Linked DNA regions of Labrenzia sp. PHM005. The protein of the gene in region 1 interacts with the protein of each later gene in a pairwise test. Links are inferred from orthologs where the notes say so. Each region holds a gene or a part of one and is shown on either strand. Other genes may lie near its edges.

Evidence for each region.
Region 2: the proteins of FJ695_RS04505 (region 1) and FJ695_RS15910 interact in binary tests that used the Escherichia coli proteins (3 or more experiments, as listed by UniProt). The link is inferred for Labrenzia sp. PHM005 from one-to-one orthologs.

Annotation. Positions count from the first base shown.
Region 1 is NZ_CP041191.1:1,027,126-1,030,875, reverse strand. Bases 274-3,700 are described here. They hold FJ695_RS04505 ([protein-PII] uridylyltransferase), read left to right. Parts: upstream 274-665; coding sequence 666-3,500; downstream 3,501-3,700. Other genes in these bases: murJ (murein biosynthesis integral membrane protein MurJ), read left to right, coding at 3,539-3,700; FJ695_RS04510 (helix-turn-helix domain-containing protein), read left to right, coding at 274-560. Also shown: FJ695_RS04515 (Smr/MutS family protein), read left to right, coding at 1-184; more of FJ695_RS04510, read left to right, coding at 189-273; more of murJ, read left to right, coding at 3,701-3,750.
Region 2 is NZ_CP041191.1:3,510,786-3,514,045, forward strand. Bases 1-2,937 are described here. They hold FJ695_RS15910 (P-II family nitrogen regulator), read right to left. Parts: upstream 1,670-2,937; coding sequence 1,331-1,669; downstream 1-1,330. Other genes in these bases: glnA (type I glutamate--ammonia ligase), read right to left, coding at 1-1,197; FJ695_RS15915 (NAD(P)H-hydrate dehydratase), read left to right, coding at 2,108-2,937. In the rest of the region: more of FJ695_RS15915, read left to right, coding at 2,938-3,260. UniProt on the Escherichia coli protein: P-II indirectly controls the transcription of the glutamine synthetase gene (glnA). P-II prevents NR-II-catalyzed conversion of NR-I to NR-I-phosphate, the transcriptional activator of GlnA. When P-II is uridylylated to P-II-UMP, these events are reversed.

The DNA.
Region 1 (3,750 bases):
GATCACTGGCAAGGGCGGCGGTCCGGGTTATGCCTATATGGACGAACGCGGTGTTTTGCGCAGAATGGTGCCGCAATGGCTGGCGATGCCGGATGTGCGCCACCTTGTTGCTGGGTATGAAGAAGCTCATGTGCGCCACGGCGGTTCGGGTGCGCTGTATGTGCGGATAAGAAAACGGCGGTGAAAACGTGACACCTCTTGGAGCCAAAATCCGCGAACTTCGAACCAAACGAGGCGTTTCCTTAAAGGAAATGGCTGCGGCTCTCTCCGTGTCGAGCGCTTATCTGTCCGCTTTAGAACACGGCAAACGCGGTAAACCGACCTGGTTTTTGGTTCAACGGATTATTGCCTATTTCAACGTGATTTGGGACGAAGCGGAAGAGATCCAGCGGCTGGCCGAACTGTCTGACCCGAGAATTACCATCGATACTGCCGGGATGAGCCCAAAGGCCACGGAATTGGCCAATCAGCTTGCCTTAAAAATCGGCGGATTGTCCGATGAATCTCTGAACGCGCTTTTGCATCAATTGCGCGTTGCGGCGGTAAAAGATGACATTTGAAGCATGGCTATCCATGCCTGTAAGAGTTTACATGTCCTTATGATCGGCGCTTTATAACCCGCAGCATGGCCGAATTGCCTCACTGAACGAAAGACTTTGACCGGTATGAAATCCACTCAAGACGCTCTCGCCGGATTGATTGATGCGGACGGCCTTAGAAACCGGTTGACCGCTCTCACCGCAGCCACAGACGGGGATGGGTCCGATTCAAAGGTGCGCATGGCAGTGCTCAGTGAACTGAAGTCCGTCGTCAAGGACAGCCGGAAGATTGCCGAAGAGCGGCTTGGAGAAGACGGTGGCGGACTTTTGTGTGCCCGGCGCCTATCCCACATCCAGGATGAGTTGATCCGGGTGATTTATGATTTCGCCCTCTATCATGTTTATCGGATTACAAACCCGTCTGCGGCGGAACGCATGTCCGTGGTGGCGGTCGGCGGATATGGCCGCGGCACGCTGGCGCCGGGTTCAGACATCGATCTTCTGTTTGTGCTGCCTTACAAACAAACCCCCTGGGGCGAACAGGTTGTTGAGTATATCCTCTACATGCTCTGGGACCTCGGTTTCAAAGTCGGCCACGCGACCCGCAACATCGATGAATGTATCCGCTTGTCAAAGTCGGATATGACGATCCGGACCGCCATTCTGGAAGCTCGCTACATCTGGGGTGACAAGCCGCTCTTTGATGAACTGATCAAACGCTATGACAAGGAAGTGGTCGAGGGCACCAGCTCTGAGTTCATTGCGGCCAAACTGAAAGAACGGGACGAGCGCCATCAGCGCCAGGGAACGTCGCGGTATCTGGTTGAACCAAACATCAAGGAAGGCAAGGGAGGCCTACGCGATCTCAACACCCTCTTTTGGATCGCCAAATACCACTACCAGGTTTCCAGCCAGTCTGAATTGGTGAAGATCGGTGTCTTGAACCGGGCCGAAAAATCCCGTTTCAAAATGGCAGAGGATTTCCTCTGGGCCGTGCGCTGTCACCTGCATTTCTTGACCAACCGCCCGGAAGAACGGCTGTCCTTTGATGTCCAGCGGGAGATCGCGGTTCGGCTTGGCTATACCCAGCATCCGGGTATGAAGGATGTCGAACGCTTCATGAAGCACTACTTCCTGGTCGCTAAGGAAGTTGGGGATCTGACCCGGATCCTGTGCGCGGCCTTGGAAGACGAGCATGTTAAAGATCCGCGTGGACGTGGATTTTCAGGCATCATGCGCCGCCTGAGGGTTGGCCGCTCGGAACATGCGCCAAAGCCGGTCAAAGGCGCATCGGGTTTCACCGTAGAAAACAACCGGCTGAGCGTCACTGCCGATACGATTTTCGAGAAAGACCCCGTCAACATCCTGCGTGTGTTCCAGCTGGCGGACAAACACGACTACAAGATGCATCCACGCCTGACACGGCTCATCCGGCATTCGCTTAAGCTGGTCAACAACGATCTGCGCAACGACCCGGAAGCCAACCGCTTGTTCCTGTCGGTGCTCACCTCGCGCAACACACCGGAAAAGATCTTGCGCAAGATGAACGAAACCGGCGTACTTGGCCGGTTTGTGCCCGAATTCGGCAAGGTTGTCGCAATGATGCAGTTCAACATGTATCACCACTACACAGTGGATGAGCATTTGATCCGCTCAATTGGCGTCCTGTCTGAAATTGAGCGTGGCGATTCCGGCGAAGATCACCCCCTCTCGACCGAGTTGATCCGCTCTTTGCAGAACCGCAAGCTGCTTTATGTGACGATGTTCTTGCATGACATTGCCAAAGGCAGGCCGGAAGATCACTCCATCGCTGGAGCCAAAGTGGCGCGCAAGCTGTGCCCGCGCTTCGGCCTGAACAGTGCGGAAACCGAAACTGTTGCCTGGCTGATTGAACACCATCTCGACATGAGCACGATTGCACAGTCTCGCGATTTGTCCGACCGCAAGGCGATCCAGGACTTTGCCAATACCGTGCAGTCTCACGAGCGGTTGAAACTGCTGCTGATCCTAACCGTGGCCGACATCCGAGCCGTCGGACCCGGCGTCTTCAATGGCTGGAAAGGCCAATTGTTGCGCACGCTCTATTATGCCGCTGAGCCGCATTTAACCGGCGGTCATTCAAAAATGTCCCATGGCCAGGCCATTGAACAGGCCAAGGAAGAACTGGTCGCCAAACTGGATCACTGGCCGGAAAAAAGCCGGAAAAGCTACCTCAAACGCCACTATCCAGCCTATTGGCTGCGAACCGAACATGACCGGCTTGTTGCGCATGCCGAATTGCTGCACGAGGCCGATCAAAAGGGCGAACAACTGTCGTTCAATGTGACCCCACGGTCTTTTGAGGGCGTTACCGAACTGACGATCATGGCGCCGGACCACCCGCGTCTTCTGTCGGTGATTGCCGGGGCCTGTTACTCGACAGGTGCCAACATTGTCGATGCCCAGATCGACACCACCACCGACGGGTTTGCTCTCGATACGATTTTCATCGGCCGCGAGTTGCCAGATGATGAGGATGAACGGCGCCGCGGTGAGCGCATAGCCGGATTGATTGAAAAAACCTTGCGGGGTGAGGAACGTATACCGGAGCCCGTGGCCAAGAAGAGCTCCGTAAAAGGCCGGATGAGAGCCTTCAAGGTTGCCAGCGAAGTTTTGCTCAACAACACGCTATCAGATGATTATACGGTTCTTGAGATTTCCGGTCTGGATCGCCCAGGTCTTCTCTATGACCTCACCCGTTCGATCGCGACGCTCAATCTCAACATCGGCTCAGCTCATATTTCGACATTCGGCGAAAAGGTTGTCGATGTGTTTTATGTGACTGATCTGACGGGTCAGAAAATCGCCAATATTGGCCGCCAGGAAATCATCCGCGAACGGCTATGCGCAGCTGTGGACGGTGTTGTCGAGCTGGATCCGGCAGCGCCCGTTGCGCGCAAACTCCGCCGACAAGCATCTTAAATCCCGCCAAGATCTGAACACCCTGGAGCCTTGCAGGCATGAACCTGGTTCGAAATTTTGCGACAGTCGGCGGGGCCACTTTGATGAGCCGCGTCCTTGGTTTTGTCCGCGATGTGCTCTTGGCTGCTGCAGTCGGTGCCGGACCAGTCGCCGACGCCTTTGTTGTGGCGTTCCGTTTGCCCAATTTGTTCCGCCGGCTTTTTGCCGAAGGGGCTTTCAACTCCGCGTTCATTCCGCTCTTCGGACGGAC
Region 2 (3,260 bases), 2.5 Mb from region 1 along the record:
ATCGTAAAGGTTCTTGTCCATGGCATCGCCCGGATGGATTTTGTTCTTGATGCCGTCAAGGCCAGCCATCAGCAGGGCGGAGAAGCACAGGTACGGGTTCGCTGTCGGATCCGGGAAGCGGACTTCAACGCGTTTCGCCTTCGGAGAAGACGTGAACGGGATACGGCAGGATGCCGACCGGTTACGCGAGGAGTAGGCCAACAGAACTGGTGCTTCGTAACCCGGGACCAGACGCTTGTAAGAGTTGGTGGACGGGTTGGTGAAAGCGTTCAGGGCTTTCGCGTGCTTCAAGATACCGCCGATGAAGTACAGGCAGGACTCAGAGAGATCTGCGTACTGATTGCCGGCGAAGGTCGGCTCACCATTGTTCCAGATGGACAGGTGGCAGTGCATGCCGGTGCCGTTGTCGCCGAAAACCGGCTTCGGCATGAAAGTTGCGGACTTGCCGTAAGCATGTGCGACCTGGTGAACGACGTATTTGTAGACCTGCATGTTGTCGGCACAAGTGGTCAGGTTGTCGAACTTCATGCCGAGTTCGTGCTGAGCAGCAGCCACTTCGTGGTGGTGCTTTTCAGTCGGAACGCCCATTTCGCCCATGACGGACAGCATTTCGGAGCGGATGTCCTGTGCGCTGTCGACCGGCGGGACCGGGAAGTAGCCGCCTTTGGTGCGCGGACGGTGACCGAGGTTGCCGGTCTCATATTCAGAGCCCATGTTGGACGGCAGCTCGGAGCTGTCCAGGATGAAGCCGGTGTTGTACGGGTCAGCGTTGAAGCGGACGTCGTCGAACATGAAAAATTCAGCTTCCGGGCCGACATAGATGGTGTCGCCGAAACCGCCGGACTTCACGTAAGCTTCCGCTTTTTTCGCGGTCATGCGCGGGTCGCGGTTGTAAGCTTCGCCAGTGATCGGATCGATGATGTCGCAGAAGATCGCCATGGTGGACTGGGCGAAGAACGGATCGATGTGTGCAGATTCCGGATCCAGGATCAGCATCATGTCGGATTCGTTGATGGCCTTCCAGCCAGCGATGGACGAGCCATCGAAGGCAACGCCTTCAGCGAACATGTCTTCGTCAACAAGTGCAACGTCCATGGTGACGTGCTGCATCTTGCCGCGCGGATCGGTGAAGCGCAGGTCGACGAACTTGATGTCTTTTTCCTGAATTTCCTTCAGGACGTCAGCGGCGGTGGTCATTATGTCCATCCCTTTGATTTTTCGTGTGAACGTTTGGGTTTTGGTCCCGGTCCGGCAGAGGGTTTATAGCGTTTGTCTCAGCGCGGAAAGTCCGGAATTGGGTGTGCGGCAATAAGCCGGAATTCAAGGCGGGTTAAATGGCGTCGATGCCGGACTCGCCGGTCCGGATGCGAACAGCTTCTTCAATATTGGAAACGAAGATCTTGCCGTCGCCGATGCGGCCGGTCTGGGCGGCATTGCGGATGGCGTCAACGGCTTTTTCAACCATGTCGGCGCCAAGAACGATTTCGACCTTCACCTTTGGCAGGAAGTCGACGACATATTCCGCACCGCGGTAGAGCTCGGTGTGTCCTTTTTGGCGGCCAAAGCCCTTGGCTTCGGTCACTGTGATGCCCTGCAGGCCGACTTCTTGAAGAGCTTCTTTCACCTCGTCGAGTTTGAAAGGTTTGATGATCGCTTCGATCTTTTTCATCACCGTATGTCTCTCTCCACATTAAACTGGCAGGGTCTGCCCGGTCGCTCTTCTTTAGAAGCCGGTTCAGGCAGGCGTGCCTTGACCGGGATCATCCGAGAGCTGTTGCCCAGGTGTTAGCAGGAAGCGTGCCAATTGAAAGTGGACGCAGTTTTTTTTGCATTGCGGCGGGAAACCGCCACCATTTTTGGCAGGTTTGATGCAGTGCCAATGCTGTTGGTCATCAGAGGACCGTGTAGCTGTCTATTTTTTGAGCAACCTGCACATAAAGTATGCAAGGTTGTGCCCTTGACGGCGTCAGGCCGGCCCTGCGCTCAAAAAAGAGCGCGTCGGGCCTTGTGGTTTTGATCAGTGGTAAGGTTGCTTGAAGAAGACCGGCTAGAGTTTGTTGGTCTCCCGATGGAAACTGCGCTTGCAGACTGAAAGCGAAAGAAAATCATGACAGCTGCCTTGTTGACGCCTGAGGAAATGGGCCGTGCCGATCGCTTGACGATCGAGGGCGGTATTCCGGGAATTGACCTGATGGAGCGGGCGGGCACTGCTGTTGCCAAGGCGGCTGCAGATCTAGCGCCGACAGGAGGGCGCGTCTTGGTGTTATGTGGGCCGGGAAACAATGGCGGTGACGGGTTTGTCGCAGCAAGGCTTCTGGCAGAACACGGCTATTTGGTTGATGTGTATCTTCTGAAAGACCCGGCGGGCCTCAAGGGCGATGCGGCGCTTGCGTTTGCCTCTATGAATTTGCCCCACAAAGTTTTGCCGGACACCGTTCAAGTCGCAGGCGATCTTTTCGAAGAAGCCGTTGCGCCCGACGTTGTTATTGACGCCCTTTTTGGCGCAGGGCTGGACCGGCCGCTTCATGGTTTGGCGGCCATGCTCGTTGATGTGATCAACAGCGCCTCAGCGCCGGTGGTCGCTGTGGATCTGCCGTCTGGTGTCAATGGAACGACCGGACAGATAATGGGATGCGCGATTGAGGCGCACACGACTGTGACGTTTTTCCTAAAAAAGCCGGGGCACCTTCTTTTTCCGGGACGCGGCCTTTGCGGGGAGGTCACAGTTGCCGATATCGGGATAAACCAGAGTGTGCTCAATCTTATTGCGCCGCAAACATTTGAAAACGGTCCAGCGCTTTGGCTCGATCATTGGCCGGTGCCGGATCCGGCCGGGCACAAATACGCTAGGGGTCATACTGTGGTTTTTGGCGGTCCGGTGGCTGCGACCGGTGCCGCGCGTTTGTCCGCAACGGCTGCACTGAGGGCCGGGGCAGGGCTCGTCACCTTGGCATCGCCCCCAGATGCTCTGATGGTCAATGCCTGTCATCTGACGGCTGTAATGCTGAAAAAGATAGCAGGCGCTGAGGCCATCCCTGAGCTGCTGGCCGACAAACGTCTCAACGCTGTCCTGATCGGTCCGGCATATGGTGTCGGCCCAAAAACTTGTGCCGCAGTCGAAGCGATTCTGGCGCAGGATCGGGCCACTGTTCTGGATGCGGATGCCTTAACCAGTTTCTCAGAAAAACCTCGGAAGCTATTTGAATTAATAAGAAAAGCTAAAAGTCCTGTGGTTCTCACACCGCACGATGGTGAGTTTG